2 regions of the Agarivorans sp. QJM3NY_25 genome follow, and region 2 is predicted to be linked to the other one. Evidence: predicted binding sites of a transcription regulator. Region 2 holds the regulator's gene; the other holds the start of a gene.
The links. Region 2 encodes MetJ, which represses methionine synthesis genes. Its sites were predicted from a motif close to TAGACGTCTAGACGTCTA; they were not measured.
Positions count from the first base shown of each region.

Region 1: the regulator MetJ is predicted to act here: its motif matches at 3,841-3,858, upstream of metE (5-methyltetrahydropteroyltriglutamate--homocysteine S-methyltransferase).

Region 1 covers NZ_CP194041.2:971,572-979,227, reverse strand. Annotated here, with positions in the region: gene ACRRSW_RS04485 (MATE family efflux transporter) at 1-1,446, opposite strand, end outside; gene metE (5-methyltetrahydropteroyltriglutamate--homocysteine S-methyltransferase) at 1,560-3,827, opposite strand; gene ACRRSW_RS04475 (LysR substrate-binding domain-containing protein) at 4,111-5,046, shown strand; gene ACRRSW_RS04470 (GGDEF domain-containing protein) at 5,140-6,189, shown strand; gene ACRRSW_RS04465 (hypothetical protein) at 6,477-6,758, opposite strand; gene ACRRSW_RS04460 (endonuclease/exonuclease/phosphatase family protein) at 7,066-7,656, shown strand, end outside.
Region 2 covers NZ_CP194041.2:4,401,858-4,409,513, forward strand. Annotated here, with positions in the region: gene metL (bifunctional aspartate kinase/homoserine dehydrogenase II) at 1-1,803, opposite strand, end outside; gene metB (cystathionine gamma-synthase) at 1,824-2,990, opposite strand; gene metJ (met regulon transcriptional regulator MetJ) at 3,144-3,443, shown strand; gene ACRRSW_RS20165 (PEP-CTERM sorting domain-containing protein) at 3,548-4,225, opposite strand; gene rpmE (50S ribosomal protein L31) at 5,167-5,379, opposite strand; gene priA (primosomal protein N') at 5,585-7,656, shown strand, end outside.

The DNA.
Region 1 (7,656 bases), 1.6 Mb from region 2:
TGCAGGATCGTTCAATTGATCGACTTCTGCTTCGGCACACATATAAGCACGACTTGAACAAAATGGTGTTAAGGGTACCCGCGGCTCTAGGTTTTGCGCCTCGAGCTGTTGCTTCGCAAGATGTTTATTGGTGACCCGAGTCACGATGTAATAAGCCATCCACAAGCCAAGCAAACCAAATACAATACTCCCCACAGCTTGGCCCGCGAGTACACCTAGAGCACCAAACCACTGCCCACCAAAATAAGCAAAAGGAATCGTCCCAAGACTCGCTTTACCAAAATTGAGCAAGGTTGAAGTACTTGGGTAACCAAGATTATTAAACGCTGCGTTGGCGACAAACATGGCCCCATTAAACACAAAGCTGAAACAAACCCAAGTACAGAAAAAATCAATCACCGAGGCTGCATCACCACTCACGCCAAAGGCCGCAATCAGCAAGTCTTTCGAGCCATACAGCAGCAAAGAAATGGCCAGTACATAAACCACGTTAAACCACAGCGCTTTACTGAGCGCCTCTTTCACTCGAGGGTAGGCATGCGCGCCAAAGTTTTGCCCAACAATTGGACCAATCGCTCCCGACAGAGAGAAAATCATGCCAAAGGCAACTGGCATGATCCGCCCAACCACCGCCCATCCAGCCACATAAGCATCACCAAAGTGAGCAATCGCGGCAGTCACATAAGCATTCCCCATTGGGGTTGCAACATTGGTCATCATCGCTGGCAATGCAACCTTTAAAATGCCGCGTAAATCGTCAATCAAGCCGCCAATACGAAAAGCAGAGATTAGCTGATGTTTACTGATCACACCGGACAGAGCCACCCCAGCTACCGCAAAGCGTGCGACAACCGAAGCGATGGCCGCGCCCGGCAAGCCCAAGCCTAAAGCAAAAATGAACAAGGGGTCGAGTAAGGCATTCACCCCACCGCCAGCGAGAGTAGACCACATCGCCCGTTTTGCATCCCCCACCGAGCGCAACGCTGCCCCCGCACTCATCGCCATGCCTAAGATAGGCAAAGAAGGTAATAAAATATGTAAATATTCTACCGCCAAGGCATGGGTACGCGACTTCGCACCAATTAGCGTTAATAATTCGGGGGTAAAGATCCACGCTAAGCCAGCCACCAAGCTACTGATCAAAAAACCCGTTGCCAGCACATTGGTCACTAACTGACGAGCGCGGCTTTTATCCTGTTGGCCAATCGCCTTAGAGACCAGAGCGGTCATAGCGATCGACAAACCAATCGTAAAAGAGGTGGTAAAAAAAGCAATCGTACCAGCGTAACCCACGGCGGCAGCAAGCTCGGCCTCCCCCAACAAGCTAATAAAAAACAGATCGGCTAAATCAACCAAAAATAAGGCCGTTAAACCGATCGCATTAGTGGAGGACATCAACACAATGTGCCGAAAAATATCACCAGAAATAAATTTTGCCTTGGGCATAGATGCTCACTACAGGGATCTTAAACCCTGAGTGTAGGTGCAAAGCCAGCCGAAGTCATTGCTCAAATACCCCCGAATAAACAAGGGTTTTAAGCGATGGCTTTAAGCAAAGCTTAAACTAAGCTGGCGCGTAACTCCTTCGTCGCCTGCACCATGTTTTGCAAAGCTAACTCAGTTTCTTTCCAATTCCGGGTTTTCAAACCACAATCGGGATTCACCCATAAACGTTGCCAAGGGATCCATTTGGCCGCCTTATCAATCAATACCTTCATGTCTGCAACACTCGGAATGTTGGGTGAGTGAATATCATAAACCCCGGGGCCGATCTCATTTGGATAGGCAAAGTGCTCGAAGGCCTGTAATAAACTCATTGCCGAGCGTGAGGTTTCGATAGTAAGCACATCTGCGTCTAAGGCAGCAACCGCCTGCATAATATCGTTGAACTCGCTGTAACACATATGGGTATGAATTTGCGTCTCCGGCTTGGCACTGGCCGCCGATAGTTTAAAAGCGGCCACCGCCCAATCTAAATAAGCAGACCATTGACTGCGTTTTAAAGGCATACCTTCACGGATCGCAGGCTCATCAATTTGAATGATCTGGATCCCCGCTTGTTGTAGGTCGGCCACTTCTTCATTTAAAGCAACAGCAATCTGTTCTGCGATTTGCGCTCTGCTCAGATCTTCACGCGCAAAGCTCCAGGTCAGCATGGTTACTGGACCCGTTAACATGCCTTTTACCGGTTTTTGCGTCAGCGATTGTGCATAGCTTGCCCACGCAACGGTTAGGGGTTTACTGCGCTTAATATCGTCAACAATAATCGCCGGCTTCACACAACGAGAACCATAACTTTGCACCCAAGCAAAACGACTCACCAAGAAGCCATCGAGTAACTCGGCAAAGTATTCCACCATATCGTTGCGTTCAGCTTCGCCATGTACCAATACATCTAAACCAAGCCTCTCTTGACGCTTGATCGCCTCCCGGATGTGCTCGGCGATGGCCGCCTGATAGTCTGTTGGACTTAGCAAACCAGCCTTAAACTCACGCCGCTGGCGACGAATTTCGGTGGTCTGAGGGAATGAGCCGATAGTAGTCGTGGGCAGCGCAGGTAAGGCTAAACTTTGCTGCTGAATAACTTGGCGCTGGGCAAAGCTTTGCCCACGCTCTCGCTGTAACAAGGAGAATTGCTGAATTTGCTGTTGTAGTTCTCCCTCAGTTGCAAGGCTTTGCGCCTGCACCGCAGCGCTATATTGCTGAGCTTTAAGCTGAGCCGCTGCATCCCCATCAATCACGGCAGCCAAGCATTGCAATTCCTCTAACTTTTGCTCGGCAAAGGCCAAGCGAGGCTTTGCTTCGGCTAACTCGGTTTCAGCATTCAAATCAATCGGACTATGCAACAGCGAACAGGAGCTGGCCAACCATAAACGCTCCCCCAATTGTTGCTTGGCCGCTGCCAAGCGCTCAGCTAAGACGGGTAAGTTGGCTCGCCATACATTACGACCATTGATCACGCCAGCCGACAATACCCAGTTCTCGGGAAAATCACTCAATATTGGTTCAAGCTGTTCAGCGCTAGCACTTAAGTCGAGATGTAAACCATCTACCGTCAGCTGCTTAATCAGCCCTGTATTACTTAAGACATCGTCAAAATAACTAGTTAATAATAAGTTACAGGGACTTAAACGGCTGTTGTAGGCCTGCAATAAAGCATCTTGCCACTGCGCTTCTAATTCTAAACCTAAGATAGGCTCGTCTAGCTGCACCCACTCAACCCCCAGCGCGGCGATACCTTGCAAGATCTGCTGATAGACCTGGATTAATTTCGGTAGCAAAGTGACCCGCTCGAATGGCTCACTGCAGGCTACATCATTGCGCCCCAAATATAGATAGGACACCGGCCCTAGTAACACAGGTTTCACTTTATGACCTAAAGCCAAGGCTTCTTTAATTTCGTCAAATAATTGTGACCATTGCAAACTAAACTCACTATTGGCAGAAAACTCCGGCACAATATAGTGATAATTGGTATTAAACCACTTACTCATGTCCGATGCGGCATGGTTGCACCCGCAACCTTGTTGACCACGGGCAATAGCAAACATCGTGTCTAAATTTAGTTCAGCAGAGCGATGGCGCTGTGGTAGATTCCCTAACAATAAGGAAGTATTCAACACTTGGTCATACCAAGCAAAATCACCAACGGTCACCCAAGCTTGACCACTGTCTCGCTGAGCTTGCCAATTTTGTTGGCGGATCTGCCGCCCCACTTCCAGTAACTGCTGTTGCGAAGATTCCCCCCGCCAATATGCCTCTAAGGCAAACTTCAACTGACGCTGTTTACCAATACGGGGGTAACCCAAAATATGTGTGATAGTCATAAACTAATCCTTTTAGCCGTCTAGATGTATACAGCTCCATACTGGCAAGCGAAGCCGCCAATTACAATTGCAAAGTATTCAAACAAAAATGAATTAAATTCAATTTAGAAAGCATAAAATGGAAGTTAGGACTACGTATACAGCCATGATTTAACATCAAGAGCATTTAAAATGAATTTAATTCAATTTAAGGAAACTAAAATCGCCGCTAACTATACAAGCAAAGTCCAAGCTCCTAAGCTTGCGACTTAATCGCTAATAGCACTGGTACTCTGTTGAACTTATGTTAGAAATTAAACACTTACGTAGCCTACAAGCCCTTGCCAGCAGCCCTTCGATGAAAAGCGCCGCAGCCAAACTATTTGTTAGTGAATCGGCTCTCTCTCATCAACTCAAGGGTTTGGAACAAAAGCTTGGCGTCCACTTACTACTTAGGAAAAGACAAGCGATACAATTAACCGAACCCGGCAAGCAAGTGCTGGCGCTCGCCGAACAGGTTTTGCCCCTTATAGGCCAGCTAGAACAAACATTAATTAGCGGCAACCAGCATTCAAGCAGGCTCAACATCAGCGTTGATTGCCATGCTTGTTTCCAATGGTTATTGCCAAGCCTGCAACAATTTAAACAAGCTTGGCCAGAGGTTGTAAGTAACCTTTGCCAAGACCTAAACTACGATGGGCTGCCGCTATTACAGCAAGGCGAAACTGATTTATTGCTGACCTCTCAAGTTTCACCGCAGGAGGACATCCACTACCAACCTCTATTCGAATATGAAATGGTCATCATTTGCCCATTAACGCATCCACTCAGCAGTAAAACTGAGCTTAGCGCCGCTGATCTCTGTCCACATACACTAATCAGTTACCCAGTAAATCCGCAACGTTTAGACATATACAACTTTGTTTTAACGCCCGAGAATCTTCAGATGAAACACCGTAAACACGCCGATAATCCAGCGATGTTAGTGCAAATGGTAGCCGCTGATATGGGCATTGCCGCGATGCCTTATTGGGCAGTTGATCACTATGTAAAACAACGGTTAATATGTGCCCTGCCATTGCAGCAAGCCTTATGGCGACCAATGTACGCAGCTTACCCATTAAGCCTGAGAAACGCCCCAGCCTTACAAGCATTTTTACAATTATTACAACAGCAAACCTGCAAATTATTACCGGGCATCAGAACGGTGAGGGTAATGTCAAAAAAATATAATCAATAATTTGACTAAAGTGACAACTTAAGTTTACAGTTAAAAGGCAGTATGGTTATTCAGTAAGGATTAACCAACAACCAAGAAGGGACCGTTAACCTGATGTTATCTCAATGGGCTCCCGCGAATTTTCCAGAAAAGAAAATAAGTCTAATGATGCACGTGGCTGGGCTGTTTCCCTGCGTGTATTTTTCTATCCATCATATTTTCTATAATAACTTTTTGTTTGGGATCATCATTCTCCCTTGCATGTCTACTCTGCTGGCATCGGTTTACTTAATGCTCACTCGGCCCAACTCCCAAGATTATAAAGTCGCCGATTTCTGGTTTCTATTATTAGCGATTCCACCAGTACTGCTGGCCTTAATTCTTCCCGAAATGCATGGTGAGTTTTTTGTTCCGCCATTAATTCTAGCTTGCTTTGTTCGCCTGCCCTTAAAACTGGCCGAGCGTCTCGTTATGGCGCTCAGTCTCGCAGCGATTGGATTAAGCTTTCAGCACTTGGGCAGCCATATCGCCCAGCGCTTTAGCCTTAGCGTAATCGTGTCACATTTTTTTGCTTGGGGTTTAGCTCGGTTACTAATGAAACAAAACACCGAATTAAAAGAACTCGCCTTTAAGGATACCCTGACTCGCTGCTATAACCGCCGCGCCCTATACGAGGAACTACTAATCGCAAAACAACACTATAAACATAACAATGTTGTCAGTAGTATCATCATGTTAGATATCGATTTCTTTAAACAAGTGAATGATCAACATGGCCATAATGTCGGGGATAAAGTTTTGGTTTGGTTTGCCACTTATTTACAAAACAATGTACGAGTCAGCGATCAAGTATTTCGCTTTGGCGGAGAAGAGTTTCTCATTCTTTTGCCAAACACAGATTTTAGCCAAGCCTACCACGTCAGTGAACAGCTGCTACAACAACTCGCCCAGCCCTCTGCTCCTCCTAATCAACAAACCATTAGTTTTAGTGCAGGCGTAGCCAGCGTGATAGCCAGCGAAAACATTGACGACTGGTTAGAACGCGCCGACCAAGCGATGTATTTGGCCAAACAAGCCGGACGCAAGCACACTTGGCCGAGGCATATAAAGACACCTAACGAAACCAAGCCATTCACCGAATGCTCGACCATTAAAACGATATAACTGTCGAAGGACAATCGCTAGTTGCGGTGGCTGTCTAGTTATCTATCTGTTTATCTAGTTATCTGGCCGCAAGATTAGGTTCCACTTAGAATGGAAGGCGTGCCAGCCCAATCAAGCATCAAGGCTAGAGTGAAGATCATCACCAAGCAATACCAAGCAATACCAAGTATTTTAGGATATCTGATATATAGAAAGATGGCCTAAGCGAATTGGCTGGTCATCACAAACAATGATCAATGGGCTATAGTGGAGAAAAGTTTGAAGAAGATGGGCGAGCAGTCGCTGGCTTATTTCGTAAGGCTTTCTTGCTCGCTCCGCCATAAGCGAGTTCCGCAAGCTAAACAGACATTTTCACGCCGATAATCCATAAGGCTATCCACGCCATACTCCCAAATTTGCTCACTATGACAATGGAAACACTGAGCACCAGTCGCTAAAGCTGTCTCTGGATGACTTGACAGATACTCATCATACGAAGGTAAATCCATCCATTCTCGCTCACTGGAACTTCGACGGAATAGAAACAAAGCCAAAGCTCCAAGAAAAATCAGCAGCAGCTCGAACACCATATTGATCTAGCCTTATCAGTCGTGGCTCTTAAACATAGAGCGTTTCATCACCGGAACACATAATTAGCAAGTAAGTCGAAAGATATTCACTTAGTTAACCCTCGAAATCAACTTGATTCGTAAAAATCATCAGACTAAAAGCAATATATGGAGCAAACCAATTTACAACTTATTTACATATTAGAGTGTAGGCTGTAGCTTAGTTAAAGTTGATTAAATTAAAATTTCATCAACGCCATTAAATCAAAGCCAAACTCCGCATGATCACGATGGCACCTTTTGTTTGTTTAAGGATGAACCGCTAACAATGAGCTTATTACTGAAGTATTTCTCAATCACCCTGTCGTTATTCAGTTTACTACTCGCCACACTCATCATGACACTCGGCTATTGGCCAGAGACGACCTTTAGTATCTCTCTTAGTTATTTATTATTATTTTCACCACGGTGGTGGCTGCTCATCCTCAGTTTATTACCACTATTCGTGCTAAAACAGTTATCCAAATGGCAATATTTGAGCTGGGCACTCTGCGCAGTAGTATTCTTTCAATTTCAAGATATTCAGCTGCATTGGCCATCCGAGCGACGCGGTGAGATGAGTATCCTCACATTAAACAGCGGCGGCGGCGCCAATGCCGCAGAGATCCACAATTTAGTCGAGCAATATCAACCCGATGTTGTGTTTATGCAAGAATCAAATTTGGCCCTGCTCGAAAAAGTATTTGATGCGCGTTGGTATCGACACTGTGATAGCTTGTGTACGGCAAGCCGAACCCCCCTTGAGCATCAGGGCAGCATATCGCGCAGCACCTTTGGCGGCTGGGGAAACTTTGCGGTATTTTACCAAACTACGATAAATGACCAAGTCGTCCACCTCGCGAACATTCATTTAGAAACA
Region 2 (7,656 bases):
TGGCAGTCCCGCACCAACCGTGGCATTGGCTAACCATTTGCAGCCATGGTCACGAAAACTCTGACTGAGCTGCTCAAAATTCGCTGAAGCACTGGCTCCGGCAAGTTTATTGGCGGTAATCAAATGCAGACCAAGCTTGGCAAACTCATGATAATACGCGCTTAAGGATTCACTGGCGGTAATATCCAACACCACTAGTTCATTAAAAGGATGCCGCTTCAGTTGCGCCAATACTTCCGGCCATAACAAGGGCTTAGCTAAACTATCATCGAAGGCTTGCGCAAGGCTCAAGCCAGCAAAATCGAGTAGTCCTGATTGGCTAGTAAACACTCCAGCGAGACAAAGCTCGAGTTTATAGTGTTGCTCCAACAAACTTTGTTGCTCGTTAAACAAGCTCAGCCACTGAGCCCCAATGTTGCCTTTGCCAAACACCACCACACCAACCTTACGGCGCTGTTTAAATAAGTTACTATGAAGCTCGATTAATACTGGCTCCAAGGTAATTTTACGTACTACCGCACACAGGCTCATTTTATCGGAGCTGGAATGAATAAACTCTAAAGGTTGCTCGGCTAGTTGCTGAAAGAACAAGTAACATTGTTGAGGATTATCACAAACCCCAGCGCCGACTAAGGCCACTAAACAATAACCTTCGGTACGTTCGACTTGTTGCACCTGATACTGCACCGCCAACTGGTCAATCTTGGTCAATGCCTCCGCAACTAGCTCGCGCGTGTAGGCCATCCGTAGCGAGCCAGTTTCAGTATGTTTATGACGCGTGGTCGGGGCCAGCTGCACACTTGCCAACGCACTTAACAGCGCGCTGGCATTTTGCTGGAAATGTTCAGTAAATGTCAGCTCTAACAACACCACGTCATCCACCGAGGTGACTATTTTTGCGGCGGTTTTTTTGGCTTCTTTCCGATGGATTTGAGTTTGTCCATCATTGGGAGCATAACTACAACGTAAGCTTAAGCGTTGCCGAGAGCGAGCCAGCGGCTCTAGCGTTCGAGCATGAAGTACCGAGGTACCAATCCTTGATAATTCAGCGGCTTCATTTAAAGCTAAATGATCTAACAAATGAGCATCTTTCACTAAGCGCGGGTCGGCACTGTAAATTCCCGCAACATCACTCCAAATCGTGGTCGAGACAGCATCGGCTAAAGCCGCCAATTCGGTTGCAGAGTAATCACTGCCATTACGCCCAAGCGTCACCGTGCGTTGTTCGCTATCACTGCAAATAAAACCTGTCACCACAATTCGGCAAGCGGGTTTATCCGCTAAACACGCCGCCAACAAGGGGGTGCTGCGCGCAACATCTACCTGCGGTTGGGCCGCTAATTCGGCTTTGAAAAACTGTCGTGAATCCATCCATTCCGCAGCACAGTCTTGTTCACTTAAAAGAGCAGCCAATAATCTTGCTGACCAACGCTCACCATAAGAGAGTAGTTCGTTAATGATAAAGGCATTAATCTCCGCCTCTAGCAAATGAGCAATTTGTCGATGCTCTGCGACAAGCTCTCGCTCGATCACTTGCGCCCTCGATTCACTCAATAAATCTTTAACTAGCTGCGCCTGAAACTGAATCAAAGCAGCTAAGGCTTCCGCAGCGGCATTATCGGCTTGTTTCGCCAAATCAATGATATTCAACAAACGATTGGTGGTTTTACCCGCAGCCGATACCACAATGAGATCTTGCGCTTGTGAATGCTGCGCAACAATACCCGCCACTCGTTTGAAACAGCTAGCGTCAGCGAGGCTACTGCCACCAAATTTATGGACATGTCTATTAACTACCGACATGAAGTTCTCCTGTACAACTTTTAGCCAACCGAAAGATTGGCAAATGCCTGCTGTAAATCATTCACTAAATCTTCAGCTTCTTCTAAACCAACCGATACCCGTAACAATTGCGCCGATATTCCCGCTTCAGCCAATGCCTCAGACGACATTGCCGCGTGGGTCATAGTTGCAGGATGAGCGATTAAACTCTCTACCCCGCCCAAAGACTCAGCCAAAGAAAACAACTGTAAGCCTTTCAAAAATTTCACCATTTGAGTTTCATCTAACGCAACTTCAAAGCTTAACATAGCACCAAAGCCAGATTGTTGTTGTTGGGCTAACGCATGACCGGGGTGCTCTGCTAAGCCGGGATAATAAATCGCAGACACCAAAGGCTGCTGCTGCAGGCATTGAACAATAGTTTGAGCATTGTGTTGGTGAACATTCATCCGTGCTTTCAGAGTTCTTAAGCCCCGCAGAGTTAAATAGGAATCAAAGGCTGAGCCTGTTAAACCTAGACAATTCGCCCACCAGCTCAAGCTTTCTGCCAATAACTCAGTTTTTGCCACAACCATACCCGCCACCACATCAGAGTGACCATTAATATACTTAGTCGCCGAATGCACCACAATATCGGCCCCCAGTAAAATTGGATTCTGTAATACAGGCGACAAAAACGTATTATCCACAACTACCAAAGCCCCCACAGCATGCGCTTGTTGAGCTATTTTTTGAATATCCACAATCCGCAATAACGGGTTGCTGGGAGTTTCTAACCAAATTAACTTTGGTTGCTTGGCGAGGGCGGTTTGCAAGCTCTCGCTATCATTTTGATCGATAAACTCGACTTCAAAGGCCTGCTTCTTCGCCAAACTGTCAAACAGGCGATAACTTCCGCCATAACAATCGTGCGGTGCGATCAACAAATCGCCAGGCGCTAACAAAGCGGTCACTAAATGAACGGCCGACATGCCGGTATTGGTGATCACCGCCCCTGCACCATGCTCTAGGTTGGCAATCGCATCGGCTAATATTTGACGGGTTGGATTACCAGAGCGACTGTAGTCAAACTGCCGCTTTTGCTTAAAATCGGCGAAACTATAATTACTCGACAAATAAATTGGCGGAACCACCGCTCCGTGTTGGCTATCACTCTCAATACCACTGCGAACCGCAATGGTGGCGGCGTGAAGATCTTTTAATGACATGTGTTCACTGACTCCCTCTAATTATGCTGCCACTTTACCACTCCCCATAAAGACGTCAACACTTCTAGACGTCTAAATGTCTTTGCTCTTGGATTGCTAAGTGGCTTTTCCCCCGTTACAATAGGGTTTCTTTGGTTTGGTGTGTATTCAAGTATGTCGACAGATTGGAATGGTGAGTGGATCAGCCCTTATGCTGAACACGGAAAAAAAAGCGAACAAGTAAAAAAAATAACGGTATCAATACCTTTAAAAGTATTGAAAATACTGACCGATGAGCGTACCCGTAGACAAATTAACAATCTACGGCACGCCACCAACAGTGAGTTGCTCTGCGAAGCATTTTTACACGCTTACACTGGGCAACCCCTGCCCGATGATGCCGATCTACAAAAAGATAGACCCGACCCGGCCTTAGAAAAAGCCACCGAAGCTGAATTGGATAAAGAAGATTAAGATTTTGCAAAGCCGCTCATTGAGCGGCTTTTTTGTTAAATACTAGACAAACACTTTTGAATAAGCTCACTTATCTTGCAGGAACAACCGCCCACGGCAGAGAGTTAAGCACTTGCTTGTACTTTATATGACTTTTTATTTCGTCTAAGCATACATAAGCCAGCAATACCAAATGCCGCAAGAAATATCGTGGATGGCTCGGGAACAGATGAAACACTAATGTTATCGAAACTTTGACCGAGTCTGTTATTAAACAAGCCAACTTGTCCTTGGCTGTACAAACTGCTAGTTAAGGTAGTGACCAAAGTACCATTCACAAATGCTGAGTAGGTATCTCCGAACACATCGATTTTTAAATGAATATCACTTTTAGATGGGAATAATGCACCAGAATGCTTTAAAACTGGTGAATTGCCACCATTTACGAATTCGTGCCAGTAAACCCCGGTACCTCCACCACCAAGACCTCCTGTGATTAAGGCTATTCCGTTAAAAAGCCCCCCATTGTATGAACTACGAAGAACTACACCGCCATCCCATACATCATTAATATCCAATTCAACAGAAAAATCCCTTAAATCTGTCGGTAACAAGCTAAATGCTTGATTCCCTGATGTAGACTGGTATGCACCACCTTTATCATTCCAGCTACCCTGTTCATTTCCCCATAAAGGAGATGCGGCAGAATCAAAATCATCTGTAAATATGACTGCCGCAATGCTTGACCCAGCAATCGACCAGATTAAAATAACCTTAACTACAAATTGAAAATATATTTTCATTGCAAAAATTCCTTTTAATTGTTTAATTCTAAATTACGACTGTTGACACTGCTATATAACGTCCCAACACAATCCTTCAAAAATTCAATATGGTTTTCTCCCTCTAAATAAAGAAACTATATCTACAGATTCATTCCGCTTAAACATTCTCAAAAAAACATAACCTATTGAATTTAAAGTGCATGTCAATAAAAACATTATAATAAGAAAGGTTATGTGAATTTAAAAACATAGAGGCGACTACTTTTACTCAATCACCTTAGATAGAAAGGGCGTTGTTGCAGGGCAAACAGCTTCGTAATAACCCCTGAGCTACAAGGTCGTCTAGACAATGCAATTCAGTAATCCATTCGACATAACTACCAAGTTGCTTATTATTCACTTGCAACTACGGTTCTTAGCGAAAATGGAATTATGTTTTAAGTATAAGAATGATACTACTCTACACTGCCCCTGATTTTTCTCTCAGGATGCACGAGCACAGAAACAAGCTCTGAAATCTCTTCAACTATTCTCGATTACGGAATATATGGACAGTCAAGAATTACAAAGGAACGCCCTGAAAAACTATTCCAAATAACGCAGTGCTGTCAGGGAAGAGAGGTAAAGTGACCCTACAAGCAACTGATATTCCCGCACAGATCGGTACAACTTTTTACTACTGTTTCGAAATAAAAGTCTAAGAAAGAGAAATTGAACTGACAAAACTATACCTGCCCAAAAATGGTGGATGGCAACGACAAGCATTATAGATCTAGCTATATGGCAAAACCCTAAAACTCAAAAAAGGTAAAGCGACTTTCTGAAAAACGATTTGAGCGAAAATAAATACAAATCTGCTATGAGCAAAATTGCTTTATATCTCATTCGCATCATGACCAGACACAAAAAAAGCGCCTTTCGGCGCTTTTTCTTTACTGTAAAGCTTAAATAAGGCTGGCTTATTTTTTGCCCAATACAGCGAATTTTTTGTTGAAACGATCAACACGACCACCAGTATCAACGTTACGTTGCTTACCAGTGTAGAATGGGTGACATTTGTCACATACGTCTAGGAACATAGTACCAGTACGAGTCGATTTAGTTTCGATTACGTTACCGCAAGAACAAGTCGCAGTAAGTAGTTCGTAAGTTGGATGGATATCAGTTTTCATGGATTACCTCAATACTTGGGCCGCGTCGCCATTTGATCACCACGATTGGCACCAAACACCACACGAAAGCAACTCTATCAGAGCCTATAAATTTTAGGTGGCGGATCATATAGGATGGCTCCGCGCTTAGCAAGTATTCAAGGTCTATTCGCGGATAAAAAAACACCAGCGACTTCATTTGCCCCATGCATAGTCAAGCTTTAGAATGAGGCAGGTTTTTTCATGGGTTCATAAATTTGTGTTAATTGTTCGTGTTGCTTTAGCAATTCCATTGCGTCGACTATTTGATTATCGAGTATCCGATGACTCGGCAATACCAGTGATCGGTGCCCGGGTCAAAGTCCCCTTTGGTAAAGGTGAAAAAGTTGGCTTGGTGGTGGAGCATCCCGATGATAGTGACATCGATAGCGACAAATTAAAAACCATTAGCCAAATTGTCGATCAACAGGCCTTACTTCCCGCGAGTCTATTTAAACTATTAAATTGGGCCAGCAGCTACTATCACCATAGTTTGGGTGACGTACTGAGCCAGGCCTTGCCCAGCCTGTTACGTAAAGGCGAACCCGCACAGGCCAAAGCGATTGTCGCCTGGCGCCTTAGTGAACAAGGCAAGCAAGCTAAGCTCGCAGAATTTAAGCGTGCTCCCAAGCAAGGTGTAGTCATTGGCGCGCTGCAACAACAAGCCGATTTTCAATTAAACGATGAACAAGCCAAACAACGAGACTTCTCGCGTTCTGCGCTCACCGCCTTACAGCAAAAAGGCTTGCTAGAAAAAGTCACAGCACGCGCAACCGTGCCAGATTGGACTCAACAACAGACCAACAAAAGCCAAGCCTTGCAGCTCAATCCTGAGCAAGCAATTGCGGTAGCGGCCATCAACCAAAGCCTATCGAGCTTTCAGGCCTTTCTCATTGAAGGTATTACCGGATCCGGTAAAACCGAAATCTATCTCAATGTAATTGCCGAAGTTCTGGCGAAGGGCCAGCAGGCTTTAGTTCTGGTTCCCGAAATTGGCCTCACGCCACAAACCTTGGCTCGTTTTGCCGAACGCTTCGAAGTTCCAGTTTATGCGATCCACTCGGGCCTGAATGATAGTGAAAGGCTTAGTGCTTGGCTCAAGGCGAAGCAAGGCGAAGCTGGCATCATCATTGGCACCCGATCGGCGGTGTTCACTCCGATGGCCAAGCCTGGCGTAATCATCATCGATGAAGAGCACGATAGCTCCTTTAAGCAACAAGACAGCTTTCGTTACCACGCCCGCGATTTAGCCATTGTACGCGCTCGATTAGAACAAATTCCTATCATCTTAGGCTCGGCCACACCTTCGTTAGAGAGCCTGCACAATGCCCTGAGCGGCCGTTATGTTCATCTACAACTCAAACAACGAGCAGGTAATGCAGTATTAGCCAAGCAACAATTGCTGGATATTCGCCATCAACCGCTCAACTCGGGGCTTTCTCCCGCCTTAGTGAAAGCAATGCGCATGGAGCTAAAGGCTGGTCGTCAGGTGATGCTGTTTTTAAATCGCCGAGGTTACGCGCCAGCCCTGCTCTGTCATGAGTGCGGGCACGTCTGTGAGTGTGAACGCTGCGAGTCATATTTTACCTACCATCAGCAGCCCCGTCACTTGGCCTGTCATCACTGTGGCAGCCAACAACCGGTGCCACATCAATGCCAACAGTGTGGTTCCACCAATCTGGTCACCACTGGCCTTGGTACCGAACAACTGCAAGAGGCCTTACTGGAGATCTTCCCAGAATATAAAGTGGCACGGATCGACCGAGACAGTACACGACGCAAAGGCAGCTTGGAGCAATTGTTGGAACAGATCCATAACAATCACTATCAAATTTTGCTGGGAACCCAAATGCTGGCCAAGGGACATCACTTCCCTAATGTAACCTTAGTTGCCCTACTCGATATCGACCATGCCTTGTTCTGTTCCGACTTTCGGGCCCCAGAACGCCTGGCCCAACTATATGTGCAGGTAGCTGGCCGAGCAGGGCGCGCCAACTTAGAAGGGAAAGTGATGTTGCAATCTCATCACCCTGAGCATGAACTGCTGCAAGACTTGATTAATAATGGTTACCAACACTTTGCGCGCTTTGCCCTTAATGAACGCAAAGACACCGAACTTCCCCCTTTTAGCTTTCAAGCGCTATTTCGCTTAGAAGCAGTGGATGGTCAGGCGGTGCATGACTTAAGCCAGCAGCTCTATCAACTAGCCCAGCCACTACAGCAGGCGAATAGCTGGGTTTTTCCTCCCTGCCCAGCGCC